DNA from 2 places in the Streptomyces sp. NPDC017991 genome. Region 2 is predicted to be linked to the other one. Evidence: riboswitches for the same ligand, from Rfam matches in the RefSeq annotation. Region 2 holds a riboswitch; the other holds the start of a gene.
The links. A riboswitch is a leader RNA that binds a small molecule or an ion and turns the genes downstream of it on or off. The one in region 2 is predicted to bind cyclic di-AMP.
Positions count from the first base shown of each region.

Region 1: another riboswitch for cyclic di-AMP. It lies ahead of ACH4DZ_RS12740 (M23 family metallopeptidase); the one in region 2 lies ahead of ACH4DZ_RS35920 (peptidoglycan DD-metalloendopeptidase family protein).

Region 1 covers NZ_JBIRGP010000004.1:17,935-25,490, reverse strand. The annotation lists gene ACH4DZ_RS12755 (dihydrofolate reductase family protein) at 1-349, shown strand, start outside; tRNA gene ACH4DZ_RS12750 (tRNA-Met) at 402-475, shown strand; gene ACH4DZ_RS12745 (PP2C family protein-serine/threonine phosphatase) at 652-1,785, shown strand; cyclic di-AMP (ydaO/yuaA leader) riboswitch at 2,112-2,269, shown strand; gene ACH4DZ_RS12740 (M23 family metallopeptidase) at 2,281-3,333, shown strand; gene ACH4DZ_RS12735 (aldo/keto reductase) at 3,397-4,341, shown strand; gene ACH4DZ_RS12730 (PrsW family intramembrane metalloprotease) at 4,567-5,877, opposite strand; gene trmB (tRNA (guanosine(46)-N7)-methyltransferase TrmB) at 5,934-6,719, opposite strand; gene lhgO (L-2-hydroxyglutarate oxidase) at 6,876-7,556, opposite strand, start outside.
Region 2 covers NZ_JBIRGP010000015.1:99,564-107,119, reverse strand. The annotation lists gene ACH4DZ_RS35925 (alpha-galactosidase) at 1-1,906, shown strand, start outside; cyclic di-AMP (ydaO/yuaA leader) riboswitch at 2,191-2,366, shown strand; gene ACH4DZ_RS35920 (peptidoglycan DD-metalloendopeptidase family protein) at 2,371-3,321, shown strand; gene ACH4DZ_RS35915 (TetR/AcrR family transcriptional regulator) at 3,508-4,086, opposite strand; gene ACH4DZ_RS35910 (hypothetical protein) at 4,252-4,542, shown strand; gene ACH4DZ_RS35905 (SDR family oxidoreductase) at 4,704-5,597, shown strand; gene ACH4DZ_RS35900 (O-methyltransferase) at 5,743-6,408, shown strand; gene ACH4DZ_RS35895 (DUF6250 domain-containing protein) at 6,606-7,325, shown strand; gene ACH4DZ_RS35890 (SGNH/GDSL hydrolase family protein) at 7,472-7,556, shown strand, end outside.

The DNA of each region.
Region 1 (7,556 bases), on a different contig from region 2:
CGACGGCACGGAGCTGGCCCGCGGGTACTCCCGCGAGTCCGACCCCGTCTCGCACGCCGAGGAGGCCGCGCTCGCCAAGATCGAGCCGGGCGACCCCCGCCTCCCGGCTGCCACGGTCTACAGCAGCCTGGAGCCCTGCGCCCGCCGCGCCTCGCGGCCCGCGCCCTGTGCCCGGCTGATCCTCGACGCGGGCGTGCGCCGGGTCGTCACCGCGTGGCGCGAGCCCGACACGTTCGTCGCCGCCGCGGACGGGAACGGTCTGCTCGCCGCGGCGGGCGCCGATGTCCTCGTACTCCCGGAGTACGAGAGCGCGGCGAAGGAGCCCAACCGGCACCTGAACCGAGGCTGACATCTACCCGTGTGCGTCAGGTCCCGCGAATGGCGTACAGTGGTCTCAACGACGCGGGGTGGAGCAGCTCGGTAGCTCGCTGGGCTCATAACCCAGAGGTCGCAGGTTCAAATCCTGTCCCCGCTACTGAAGGCCCGAGGCCGGAATCCAATGGATTCCGGCCTCGGGTGTTTCCGGGGCGCAACAGGTCCTCGTGAGGGCACAACAGGTCCTCGTGCTCACCCGCCCGGCCCCCGTCCGCTCGCCCCTCCCCGCCGGTCCCGGAACTCTGGACGGAGCGAGTGGTCGAGGGCAGGAGACATGTGGACGGGCGTCGAGCGGTCGAGCAGCGGGCGCCGGGCTCCCTCGGCCGGCCGCCGGACAAGCGGACCGGCCTGTACCCCCGTACCCGCGCGGTCATCCGCGTACTGCCGGCCCTGCTGATCGTCGCGGGTGTCCTGTACGACCTCCTCACCCCGCAGTACTTCACCGCCGCCCCCTTCCTCTCGGCCGCCTCGCTCGTCGCCGCGCCTCTGCTGTCGCTCGGCGCCACCGTGTGGACGGGCGTCGCGGGGACGGCGGCCATGGTCCTCGTCACCCTGCGGTTCGCCGTCGACGAGAGCGGGATCACCGAGATCGCCACCGTGGCCGTCGTGGCCTGCCTCGCCGTCGTCATCAACCGGCTCGTGAGCCTGGGCAACGCCCGCCTGGCCTCCGCCCACCAGATCGCCGAGGCCGCCCAGCGGGCCGTCCTGCCCGAACCGGCCGCGCGGACCGGGGGCCTCGACCTCGCGGTCCGGTACGTGGCGGCGCAGACCGACGCGCTCATCGGCGGCGACCTCTACGCCGTGCAGGACACCCCGTACGGCGTACGGCTCGTCGTGGGCGACGTGCGGGGAAAAGGCATGGGCGCGGTCGCCGCCGTGGCCGTCGTCATCGGTGCTTTCCGGGAGGCCGCCGAGCAGGAGAGCACCCTGGAGGCGGTCGCCCAGCGGCTGGAGCGGTCGCTGATGCGCGAGGGCGTGCGGCGCGACAGCGTCGAGGTCTTCGAGGGCTTCATCACCGCCGTGCTCGCCGAGATCCCGCACGGCGCCCAGCGCGTACGACTCGTCAACCGCGGCCATCCCGGACCGCTTCTGCTGCGCGGCGACGGAACCGTACACACGCTCGCCGCGGCGGAACCCGCGCTGCCGCTCGGCATGGGCGACCTGGGCGCCTGGCCCGACCGGGCGCAGGAGGAGGAGCTGCCGTGCGGGGCCATGCTGCTCTTCCACACGGACGGGCTGTCCGAGGCCCGGGACGAGCGGGGCGTGTTCTTCGACCCGGTGGCACGGCTGTCCGGACGGCGGTTCGCCGGGCCCGACGCGCTGCTCGCCGAGCTGGTGGACGACGTGGCCCGGTACACCGGGGGCGGCGGTACGGACGACATGGCGCTGCTCGCCGTCCGGCGGCCGTGAGGGCGGTGAGGGTTGTGCGGCTGTAGCGGTCCTGATGGCCGTGACGGCCGTGTTGACCGTGATGGCTGTGGGGGTGTCCGGGCGCCTCTCCGGACCTATATCACCTGCAGTAGTCGAACGACGCCCCTGCGCATAACAACTGACGCACCATCAACAAAAGCGGTACCTGTGAATGACGATCAACTCGCCCGATTTACCCCGCTCGCAGTGTTTAAGTCCAGGCCGGGAGCCGTAACGATCATCAGGAACAGCTTGGAATCCGGTGCCTGCGTCTATTAACGTTCGATAACGCAGCGCGGTGTCCCAGCCGTCACAAGAGACGGCTCCGTGCGCACGCGCCGAATCCCGCAAGGGAACCGGGGAACCACCTACATGGGGTGAATCGCGTGTCTTTCGTGGTGGTGAACACCGCGGTTGACGCGCGTAGGAGACCTTCCTGCTCCGAACCCGTCAGCTAACCCGGTAGGCGAGAAGGAAGGAAAGGAGCGCGCCCACGTGGCGTTCAACAGGCCTGCCCCCACACCGTCGTTCATGCCGGACGAGGTGACGGGAGAGACCTCGGGCGAGAAGAAGCCCGACACCTTCGCCTTCGGCGCCCGCAAGGACGACGAGACCTGGGAGCCCTGGAATCCCAGCGCGGACACCGTCGTTCCCGTCCGTGGCAAGCACCGCGTCTCCAAGCAGCGTGGCGGGGGACTCGCCCGCAGCTCCACCGTTCTGGGCGTCGGTGTCATAGCCGCCGTCGGCGCGGGCGGCATGGCCTCCGCGCAGACCGGCAAGCCGCCGGTGTCGATCTCGATCCCCGACCTGCCGAACGTCGGCTCGCTGATCTCCGACGACGAAGAGGCCCCCGAGGGTTCCAGCACGGCGCTCACCGCCGCAGGACTCACCGAGGCCGACGCCGAGGAGGGCAACGCCGACGCCGGTGAGGCCCTGCGCTCGCGCATCATGCTCCAGGCCGAGCTCCAGCAGGACCAGGTCGACCGCGAGGCCCAGGCGGCCGCCGAGGCCGCCGCCGCGAAGAAGGCCGCCACGCTCGCGGCCAAGGAGCAGGACGCGGCGAAGGCCAAGGCCGCCGCCGCGAAGGAGAAGAAGGAGGAGGAGGCCAAGGCGAAGGTCGAGGCCGCGCGCCTCGTCGCGCTCGCCAAGCAGTTCACACTGCCCACCTCCTCGTACACGATCACCTCCACCTTCGGGCAGTCCGGCTCGCTGTGGTCCTCCGGTCAGCACACGGGTCTGGACTTCGCCGCTCCCACGGGTACCCCGATCAAGGCCATTCACAGCGGCACGATCACGGAGGCGGGCTGGAGCGGCTCGTACGGCTACCGCACGGTCCTCACGCTCGACGACGGTACGGAGCTGTGGTTCGCCCACCAGTCGTCGATCGGCGTCAGTGTCGGGCAGAAGGTCAGTACCGGCGACGTCATCGGCCGCGTCGGTGCCACCGGCAACGTGACCGGCGCGCACCTCCACCTGGAGGTCCACACCGCCGGCGGCACGGGCATCGACCCGATGGCCTGGCTGCGCGGCAAGGGCCTCAACCCGTAAGCCGGTCCCCGCGGTCCTGCGACGCAAGGAATACGGCCGTCCGGTCCGGCCGTTGTTTTCGGCATGACTTCTCTTCGCAAGCTGGGTTCGTCCGACCTTGAGGTGTTTCCGCTCGCCCTGGGCGGCAACGTCTTCGGCTGGACCGCCGACCGGGACGACTCCTTCGCCGTGCTCGACGCGTACACGGCCGCCGGCGGGAACTTCGTGGACACCGCCGACGCGTACTCGGCCTGGGCGCCGGGCAACGGGGGCGGTGAGTCCGAGACCGTCATCGGCGAGTGGCTGACCGCGCGCGGCAACCGCGCCGACGTGCTCATCGCTACGAAGGTCGGCGCGCATCCCTCGTACAAGGGCCTGTCCCCGGCGAACGTGCGGGCCGCGGCCGAGGCGTCGCTGCGCCGTCTGAAGACGGACCACATCGACCTGTACTACACCCACTACGACGACCCCTCCGTGCCGGTCGAGGAGTTCCTCGGGGTCCTGGACGAGCTCGTACGCTCCGGCAAGGTGCGGGCGATCGCCGCGTCCAACATCTCTCCCGAGCGGCTCCAGGAGTCCCTGGACGCCTCCGACCGCGAGGGGCTCGTGCGGTACGTGGCGCTGCAGGCCCAGTACAGCCTCGTCTCCCGCGACACGTACGAGGGCCCGCTGCGGGATGTCGCCTCGCGGGGCGGACTGGCCGCCGTCCCCTATTACGGGCTCGCCTCGGGCTTCCTCACCGGCAAGTACCGGGCGGGCGCGGAGGTCGACAGCCCGCGTGCCGGCGCGGCGGGCAAGCACCTCGCGTCGGAGCGGGGGCAGCGAGTACTGACCGCGCTCGACGAGGTCGCCCAGGAACGGGGCGCCGAGATCGCGACCGTGGCCCTGGCCTGGCTGGCCTCCCGCCCCACGGTCGCCGTCCCCCTGGCCAGCGCCCGCACACTGTCCCAGCTCCCGGCGCTCCTGTCGGTAGCGGACCTCACCCTCACGGACCAGGACCTCACCAAACTGACGCACGCGTCCGAATAAGACGCACGTCATCCGCCCGTTTTCAGGGGCGCGGGGAACTGCGCGGCCGACCACGGACGGCCGACGCTGAGGTCTCGGCGTCAGGGGTCACGGCGGGTGTCTTGTGTCTTTAGGGGCGCGGGGAACTGCGCGCTCAGCCACGGACGGCCGGTCGTGAAATGTCGGCATCACGCGTGACGGCGGGTGGCTTGTCCTCGGGGGCGCGGGGAACTGCGCACTACGGCGTCAGGACCGGTACGGGTTGTACGCGGGGTACGGAGGCGGATACCCGTACCCCGGCACAGGCCCGGGCACAGGCCACGGCGCGGGCGCCGAAGCCGGCGCCGTCTCCCGCGCCGCGTACGCCAGCGCCGGCCGAGCCGGCTCCCGCCGCACCCACAGCTCGTGCAGCAACTCCCGCTCACGCACGGCGAAGTCCGCCCCCGCCCGCCCCCGCCGCCCCCGATGGCGCAGAAACGCCAGCGACGTCGCGTACGCCTCGTACTCCGCCACCGCCCGCCCCGCGTCCCGCCCGCCATGATGCGTGGCGTACTCCCGGGCCAGCCGCCGCGCCTTCATCGAGCCGAGGACGAACGGCTCGGGCGCGGCCAGCCACCCGGCCACGGCGTACGAGGGCAGTTCCGTGCGGACCGTGCCCAGTTCGCGCTGGCGGGTCCAGACGGCGAGCCAGGTGAGCAGCCCGAAGGACGGGACCATGAAGGCCGCGTAGACCGCGAAGAAGCCGTACTCGCCGAAGGCCGACGAGCCGTTCCACATCGCGTGCATGCCCATCGCGAGCAGCAGCCCGGTGAGGGGCAGGAGCACGCGCCGCAGCCGGTGGCGGTCCGCCGAGAGCGCCGCGATGCCGAAGCCGATGCCCGTCAGCACGGTGAACAGCGGATGCGCGAAGGGCGACATGATCACGCGTACGAAGAAGGTCGCCGCGGTGACGGAGAAGATGCCCGTGTCGCCGGTGAGCTGGTCGGTGCCGAAGGCCGTGCCCAGGTAGAGGATGTTCTCGGTGAACGCGAAGCCGGTCGCCGTGACGCCCGCTATCACCACGCCGTCGACTATCCCCGTGAAGTCCCGTCTGCGGAACAGGAAGACGAGCAGGACCGCCGCCGCCTTCGCGGACTCCTCGACGATCGGCGCTATCACCGTCGCGCCGAGGGTGTCCGCGTGGGACGGGTCCGCCGTGGCCGTCGCTATCCACTGCGTCGCGAAACTGTTCGCGACGATGGCTATCAGCGCGGCGGCGCAGGCGCCCCACGCGAAGGAGAAGAGCAGGTTTCTCCAGGGGCCCGGATCGACCCTGTCCAGCCAGCGGAACGCGGCGACGAGCAGGGGGACGGGGAATATGGCGAGGCCGAGGCCCACCAGGAAGCCCTCCGTGCCGGTCTGCTTGCGGACCAGGGCCAGGATGACCAGGCCGGACAGGGCGAGCAGCGTGGTCAGCGCGGCGTAGCGCACCCAGGTGCGCTGCCACCAGCGCGCGTGCCGACGGGCGCCTCCGGCGGGTAGGCCGGGGGGTGTCGGGGGTGGGGGGCTGGTGGCCATGACAAAAACCCTAACGAGGTTGGGGCGTGGCCCGCGAGAGCGCCCCGTCAGGGGGCTCAGGTGCCCGTGCTGTCCGCACCATGCGGTACGCGGCGGAACAGGAGATCGTTCACCACGTGACCCTTGTCCAGGCCCTGGCCCTCGAAACGGGTCAGGGGGCGGAAGTCCGGGCGGGGCGCGAAGCCGCCGTCGGGCCGGGTGTTCTCGAAGTCCGGGTGGGCGGAGAGAACGTCCAGCATGACTTCGGCGTACGGTTCCCAGTCCGTCGCGCAGTGCAGCAGCGCGCCGGGGCGCAGGCGGGACGCGGCGAGGGTGAGGAACTCCGGCTGGATCAGGCGCCGCTTGTGGTGGCGCTTCTTGGGCCAGGGGTCCGGGAAGTAGACGCGCAGGCCGGCGAGGGAGTCCGGGGTCAGCATCTCGCGGAGCAGGATGATCGCGTCGCCGTTGGCCACGCGGAGGTTGGACAGGCCGGCCCGGTCCGCGAGGTTCAGCAGGTTGCCCTGGCCGGGGGTGTGGACGTCCACGGCGAGGATGCCGGTGTCCGGGTCCGCGGCGGCCATCCGGGCGGTCGCCTCGCCCATGCCGAAGCCGATCTCCAGGACGACGGGGAGGTCGGCCGCGAAGAGTTCGGCGAGGTGGAGGGTGCGCTGCCCGTCGATGTCCAGGCCCCACTTGGGCCAGAGCCGCTGCAGCGCGTCCGCCTGGCCCTGCGTGACGCGGCTGCGGCGGGGCTGGAAGCTGCGGATCCGTCGCTCGAAGTGCGAGCCTGCCGGGTCGGGCTGGGGGCCGTCGGGGAAGCGGGGTTCGCTCTTCGGGCGGGGGGTTCGGGATGCATCAGACACAGTGCGTCGATTTTACGTCCGCCGGGGGGCGGGGTGCGGCGGGGGCGTCGGGCCGCGGTGCGGCGGGGTGGGGCCGCGGTGGGTCGGGGCCGTGCCGGTACGGCCCCTTACGTGCGATCCCGGCCCCCGCCCGCCCCCTTGCGCTTGCGTAGGCCGTCAGGCGGCTGCCAGGGCCTTGAGGGCTCTCTGGGCCACCTCGCGGCCGATGGGGAGGGAGGCCGTGGCCGCGGGGGAGGGCGCGTTGAGTACGTGGACCGTGCGGGGGCCCTCCTGGATCAGGAAGTCGTCGACCAGGGTGCCGTCGCGCAGGACCGCTTGGGCGCGGACGCCCGCGGGGGTCGGGATCAGGTCGTCCGAGGTGATGGCGGGCAGCAGGCGGCGGACCGCGCGGGTGAAGGCCGCCTTGGAGAGTGAGCGGTGCAGTTCGCCGGTGCCGTAGCGCCAGTGGCGGCGGGCTATGTGCCAGGAGCCGGGCCAGGCGAGGGTCGAGCCCAGTTCGCGGGGGCGGACGGTTCGCCAGTCGTAGCCCTCGCGCGCCAGGGCCGGAACCGCGTTCGGGCCGACGTGGACGCTGCCGTCGACGCCGCGGGTGAGGTGGACCCCGAGGAAGGGGAACGCGGGGTCGGGGACGGGGTAGACAAGACCGCGTACCAGGTCGGGGCGGGCGAGGGTGTAGTACTCGCCGCGGAAGGGGACGATCCGCATGTTCGGTTCGTCGCCTGTGAGGCGGGCGATCTCGTCGCAGTGGAGGCCGGCGCAGTTGACCAGGACGCGGGCGCGGACGATCGTGCCGTCGTCCGTGCGGACGGCCACGCCGAGGCCGGGGCGGCGGTCGAT
Region 2 (7,556 bases):
GGGCGGCCCCCGCTTCGTACGGCCCGCGCTGTCCGTGCGCACACCGGACCGGCGCGGCACCGAATGGCGCTTCGAGGGGTACGAGACCGTCGGCGGGGAGGCGGCCGAGGTGGCTGAGGGGGCCGCCGGTGGCGAGCTGCGGCTGCGGTTCTCCGACTCCGGGCTCGGCATCACCCTGCACTACCGGATGCGGGCGGGCACCGACGTCGTCGAGCGATGGGTGACCCTCACCAACGAAGGGCCCGCCCTGGAGGTGCTGCGCGCCGACTCCGCGACCTGGACGCTGCCGCGGCGAGACGGCTGGCGGCTGTCCCAGCTGCACGGACGCTGGGCGGCCGAGTCCCGGCTCGTACGCTCCGAGCTCACCTACGGCGAGAAGATCATCGGCAGCCGGCGCGGACACACCGGGCACCAGCACCTGCCGTGGGTCGCCCTGGACGCGGACGGCACGGCCACCGAGGAGCTGGGCGAGGTCTACGGCTGCGCCCTCGCCTGGTCGGGGACCTGGCGGATCGCGGTGGCCCAACTGCCCGACGCGCGCGTGCAAATCACCGGCGGGGCCGGATACGACGACTCGGGCCTGCTGCGGCTGGAGCCGGGGGAGACCTTTGTCACTCCCGTCTTCGCGGGGCTGTGGAGCGACGGCGGCTTCGGCGGGGCGAGCCGCGCCTGGCACGCGTACCAGCGCGCGTACGTGATTCCGGACGCGGATCAGGACCGGCCCGTGCTCTACAACTCCTGGGAGGCCACGGAGTTCGACATCTCCGAGGAGCAGCAGCGGGCCCTCGCCCGCAGGGCCGCCGATGCCGGTGTCGAGCTGTTCGTGGTCGACGACGGCTGGTTCGGGGCACGCACCAGCGACCGGGCCGGTCTCGGCGACTGGACGGTCAACCGGGACCGCTTCCCCGGCGGACTGAAGCCACTGAGCGACTACGTGCACGGGCTCGGGATGCAGTTCGGCATCTGGGTCGAGCCCGAGATGGTCAACCCGGACAGCGAGTTGTACCGCGCGCACCCGGACTGGGTGCAGTTCCAGCCGGGACGAAAGCGGACGGAACTACGCAATCAGCTCGTGCTGAACCTCGCCCGCGAGGACGTCCAGGAATACCTGTGGGAACAGCTCGACGCGCTCCTCTCCAGTGCGCCGATCGACTACGTGAAGTGGGACTTCAACCGCTGCTTCACGGATGCGGGGTGGCCCGGCGAGGCGTATCCGCAGCGGCTGTGGGTGGACCATGTGCACGCCCTGTACGCGCTGTTGGACCGGCTGCGGGCGGCCCACCCGGGGGTCGCCTTCGAGTCCTGCTCGGGCGGCGGCGGCCGGATCGACCTCGGGATCATGGCGCGTACGGACCAGGTGTGGACCTCGGACAACACGGACCCGCTGGACCGGCTCGCCATCCAGCACGGCTTCAGCCAGGTGCACCCCGCGCGGGCCATGGCCGCCTGGGTCACCGACAGCCCGAACGCGCAGCTCAACGGACGTTTCAGCTCGCTGCGCTTCCGGTTCGTGAGCGCGATGGCCGGGGTGCTCGGCGTCGGCGGCGACCTCACCCGCTGGACCGAGGAGGAGCTGGCCGAGGCGCGGACCTGGGTGGAACTCTACAAGGAGATCAGGCCCGTCGTGCAGGGCGGCGAACTTCATCGGCTGCGGGCGCCGGAGGGCGGACTGAGCGCCGTCCAGTACGTCCGTGACGGCGAGGTCGTCGTCCTCGCCTGGCTCCAGGCCCAGCATTACGGAGAACCGGCCGCGCCGGTGAGGCTGCGGGGCCTCGACCCGTCGGCATCGTACGAATGCCTCGAAACGGGCGAAGTCCACCGGGGTGCGGTGCTGTTGCACCACGGACTGCGGACGGGGTTGCGCGGGGACTTCGATGCGGCAGTTATCCGGCTGCGTCGCATGTGACGGATGTGTCCGTAATGGAGCCTTCCTTCCAACTCGCGTCGAAGTGAAGGCTCCTGGGGCGGTCCGGGGTGAGCAGCGTCATATCCGTGACGTTCCGCTGTCGCCATGATCACGTAAGTCCGCTTTGTTTGCAGGGCTTTAAGGATCGGGGGACGGGCCGGGTTCACACAGGGTGACCGGTATGTCGGTCGAGGATCAAGAAAACGGGGCACACAGGAAACCCTCAAGCTTGTTCCCGCCTCTTCATGTCGCTTACGTTCACCTCCAATCCGGACGGACGCCCAATCCTGCCGCCGCCCGGAATCCGCACACTCACCCGTATGTGGCAGGAGCGGGGGACCCACAGGTAGTACGCCTGTTCCGGTCTCCGGAACGGCTTGGGGTTAAGTCGCGCGAAAGCACGGCCGGGCATCTCCAGCTCGCACCCGACAGCTCACCTCGCAGGCGCCGGAGAGGAATTCGTCATGCCCGCGAAGGGTAAGCACCGCCGTCCCAAGACCCAGCGTTTCTCCCGTTCCATAGCCGTGGCCGGAACCGGGGGAGCGGCTCTCGCCCTCCCGCTGCTCGGCGCCACCGGAGCGCACGCCGCGACTCCGCAGACCGCCGCCGACTCCGTGGCGAGCGCCGCGAGTGCCGCGAACGTCGCGAGCGAGTCCGCCGCTGCCGCTCCGACCGCCGAGAAGCAGGCCAGCGCGAAGGCCGAGGCGAAGACCGAAGCGAAGAAGACCGCGACCAGGACGTACGCCGTGCGTTCGGGCGACTCCCTGTCGAAGATCGCTGACACGCAGGACGTCAGCGGCGGCTGGAAGAAGCTGTACTCGGACAACCGCACGTCCATCGGCGGCGACCCGTCCCTCATCCACCCGGGCCTGAAGCTCGCCATCGGCGGCAAGGCGGCAGTTTCCGGCTCCGACTCCACCGCCTCCAAGTCGTCCGGCAAGTCCGCCGACAAGTCCGCGGCCAAGAAGACGACCACGGCGTCCAAGGCCGCGGACACCTCGACGGCCACAGGCTTCACGCTGCCGGTCTCGGGGGCGTCCATCGGCACCTCGTACAAGATGTCCGGCAGCATGTGGTCCAGCGGGTACCACACCGGTGTCGACTTCGTGGTTCCCACCGGTACCGCGCTCAAGTCCGTCGGCGCGGGCACGGTCGTCTCCGCCGGATGGGGCGGCGCGTACGGCAACCAGGTCGTCATCCAGCTCGCCGACGGCCACTACGCCCAGTACGCCCACCTGTCCTCCCTCTCCGTCTCGGCCGGTCAGACCGTGACCGGCGGACAGCAGGTCGGCCTCTCGGGTGCCACGGGCAACGTCACCGGCCCGCACCTGCACTTCGAGATCCGCACCACCCCGGACTACGGCTCGGACGTGGACCCGCTGGCCTACCTGCGCGCCAAGGGCGTCTCCGTCTGACGCTGAACGACGCTGATCGACGCGCTCGGCCGACGCCGGCGCGGTGCCCGCGGCGGCGGGCAGTACCGCCCGGCTCGTCTCCGAAGGCCGGACCCTGTGATCCCCGGGGTCCGGCCTTCGGCATGTCCCGGGCCGGACAGATTCTGAGCGCGGTGCCGGGTCGGGCGGGTGCGAGGCGGGGGCGTCTCAGGCCCCCGGATGGTTCAGGGCACGCACGAACTGCTCCGTGAGCTGTTCGGTGTCGAGGTCGTCCGCGCTGCGCCCGGTCAGGATGTGGAAGAAGGGCGGGCCGATCAGGAGCGCGGTCGCCTGTTCGAGCGAGAGGGTGGTGTCGCTCGGCTTCCGCACCGCCTCCACGACCTGCGCGGCGCTCTCCCCGAGGATGTCGCGGGAGGTGAGCAGCGCGGCGACCTCCGCGTCGTGCTGGGCCTCCCCCATGAGGGCGCGGTAGGCCGCGCCCGCGTGGGAGTGGGCCAAGAAGGCCACGAGGGCGTCGAGATACGCCTTGAGGTCCTTGCGGGGATCGCCGCTGCGGGACACGGAGAGTTCCTGCCGGGCGTCGATGGCGCTGGCCTCGTAGAGGACCTCCGCCTTGTTCGACCACCAGCGGTACACGGTCTGCCGGCCCACACCCGCCCGCTCGGCGATGCCCTTCATGGTGAGGGCCGCGTACCCCACTTCCATCAGAAGGTCGTCGACGGCGTGCAGCACGGCGGCCCGTGCGCTTTCACTGCGGGGCCGTCCCCGGCCGCTTCCATCCACCATGCCGCCACTTTATACGAGGCACCGTGTCTCGGATGTGTTACCTTTACGGTGCACGGTGACTCGGAAATGGGTGGTCGGCCTTCCCTCGTCCTGTCCTGGTAGGGGGCTCCCGGGCGGTGTCCGGCCGTGCTTCGTGTACCGCAATCACGGAAGGGATCGAGAGCGGTGACCTCCACACTGGAAGGGAGCGTCCTCATGGCCGGGCTCGGCGTATTCGGGTTCGGCACCGTCGCGACGGCCACGGCCCCGAACGTGCCGGTCATGCCGGCGCGCCGTTGCGGGCCTCGGCGCCACCCGCGTCCTGCCCAGCGCTGGCATCCTCCTGCACGCCACCGCCCCCGAGCGGCGCCCCTGCGCGTCGTGGCTCTCGTCGTGCTCCTGGCCGGCGCCCTCGTCGTGGCCGGCAGCCGCCGCACCCACCGGGCCGCCACCACCGTGCCACCCGTCCCGCGGTAACAGCGGGGCAGTACAGGCCACCTGACGCGGCGCGGTGCACCACAGGCCACCTGACGCGGCGTCGACGCCGTGCTCGGGCCGGTCCCACCCACCCCACACCCGTCTCCACCCTTCACCTGTTCTTTCCACCTGCCCTTTTCAGGGCGAAGGAGGTCACGTTCATGCGTGCGTTTGTCACTGGAGCGACCGGCTGGATCGGCTCCGCCGTGGTCGACGAACTCATCTCCGCGGGCCACCAGGTCATCGGCCTGGCCCGCTCCGACCGGGCCGAGCAGGCCCTCGCGGCCAGGGGCGTCGGCGTCGTCCGCGGCGACCTGGACGATCTCGGCTCGCTGCGGCGAGGGGCCGCCCGGGCGGACGCGGTCATCCACATGGCCAACAAGCACGACTGGGCCAACCCCGCCGAGTCGGACCGCTCCGAGCGCGCCGCGGTCCGGGCCCTCGGTGACGCCCTCGCCGGGACCGACCGCGCGTTCGTGGTCGCCGCGCCTCTCTCCGGCCTCGTCGAAGGGCGGCCCGCCACCGAGGACGACGTCTCTCCGGCCATCGGCCCGGACTCCAACCGGGGCGGCAGCGAGAACCTCGCCCTGGACTACGTGGCCCAGGGCGTGCGGACCGTGATCACGCGGTTCGCGCCGAGCGTCCACGGCCACGGCGACTGGGGGTTCGTCAACTTCCTCACCGCGGCCGCCCGCGAGAAGGGAGTCTCCGGTTACGTCGGTGACGGCTCCGCCGCCTGGTCGGCCGTGCACCGCGACGACGCCGCCCGCCTCATCCGCCTGGGCATGGAGCGGGCGCCCGCGGGGACGCGGCTGCACGCCGTCGCCGAGGAGGCCGTCACCACCAAGGCGATCGCCGAGGCGATCGGCGGCAGCCTCGGCCTGCCGGTCGGCTCCGTCGCCCCGCGGGACTCCGGAGCCCATTTCGGGTTCGTCGGCAGCTTCTTCGCCTCCACCATGACCGCGTCCAGCGCCGCGAGCAGGCGGCTTCTGTCCTGGGAGCCCACGGGGCCGTCCCTGCTCGCGGACATCGACGCGGGCGCGTACACGGCCTGACGGCGCGGGCGTCCGCACGGCCCGAGGAGCGGACCCGGTGCAGCGTGGGAGGACGGTCCGCCCTCCCACGCTTCCCTCACCCGCCCCGCCCCGCACCCACCCCACCCGACCTGTTGAACCAGCACCGCCCGAAGGAGCCGACGCCATGCCCACACCTCCGTACACCCTCGCGGAACCACGTGTCTCCGCCGCCCTGACCCGCATGTTCGAAGCCGCCGCACGTGACGACGAGACCGCGTCACGTCCGACGAGCGATCGGCCTTACGACCAGGGGTCGCGGACAGCGCAGGAACTCGCCGACGCGGCGCAGGAGATCTACATGCCGGTCTCCGTCGACGGCGGCGGGCTCCTCTACAGCCTCGTCCGTGCCACGAAGCCGACCACCGTCGTCGAGTTCGGTACCTCGTACGGCATTTCCACCCTGCACCTGGCCGCCGCCGTTCGCGACAACGGCGCAGGCCGGGTCGTCACCACCGAGATGAGTCGGACCAAGGCGGCATCAGCCCGCGGCACCTTCGCCGCCACCGGCCTCGACGACGTGATCACCGTGCTGGAGGGGGACGCCCTGCGGACGCTCGCCGCGCTGCGCCAGCCGGTCGACTTCCTGTTCCTGGACGGCTGGAAGGACCTCTGCCTGCCCGTCCTGCGGCTCCTTGAGCCACACATCGCCCCCGGCACGCTCGTCGTCGCCGACGACGTGGACCTTCCCGACCTCGGCCCCTACCTCGACCATGTCCGCGACACCGTGAACGGCTACCACAGCGTCACCTTCCCCGTCGGGGACGGTCTCGAAATCAGCTGCCGCCTCTGACCGGATCGGCCGCCGTTCCGACCGGGCTCTCCCCGGACGGCTCCGGTTGCCGCCGGGTACGTACGACACGGGGTTGCAACATCCGGAGCATCGACAGGGGGCGTCGGGGACGGCACAGTGATCAGTGATCTCCACAAGCGCTTTCTGCTGGCGGATCAAGCCGTCCCCGACATCCCCGAACCCCGGAGGAACCCCGCATGACGACCACACGCAGAGCGTTCGGCGCGCTGGCCGCGGGTGCCGGTCTCGCCGCGCTCGTGCCCGGACAGCGGGCGAGCGCCGCGGACCGCCACCGCCGGGGCCGGGTCATCGCCCGCGACGACTTCCGCCACGGGCTCGGCCAGTGGGTCACCGAGCTGCAGGACGGCGGCAGCGTCACCGCCTCCCGGGGCGTCCTGGACATCGACGTGCCCAGCGGCGCGACGGTCTGGTTCCGGCGTGCGCTCCGGGGGCCGTACGTCATCGAGTACACCGCCACACCGGTCTCCGCGGGCGGCGCCAACGACCGCGTCTCCGACCTCAACAACTTCTGGAACGCCACCGACGCACGTTCACCGGACGACCTCTTCGCCACGCCCCGCGGCGGCGCGCTCGCCGAGTACGACCACCTCAGGACGTACTACGTCGGTTACGGGGCCAACTCCAACACCACGACCAGGCTGCGCCGCTACGTCGGTGAGGCGGGCGTACGGCCGCTCATCTTCGACTACACCGAACCCCTGCTCACGGCCAACCGCCCCCACAAGGTCCGGATCGTCTCGGACGGGTCCACGGTCCGGTGGTGGAACAACGGACGGCTCGTCTTCGACTACGTCGACCCGGAGCCGTACACGCGTGGGCACTTCGCCTTCCGGACCACCTGGAGCCACTTCGCGATTCGGGACTTCCAGGTCCGGGAGCTGCGCCAACGCCACTGAACGCGCCCCTTATTCCGGGATTGACCAACACTTGACGAGTGGCTTATCTCACCGGGCGTCAACCCATTCCTACGGTCGCGTAGGTCACACCTCAAGGTGAATTATGGGCCGACGTGGCAGACGATTCGAAAGACGACAACAGATCAGTGATCGGGTCGTACGTGGCGGTGGGGGACAGCTTCACCGAGGGCGTCGGCGACCCTGGCCCGGACGGGGCGTTCGTCGGCTGGG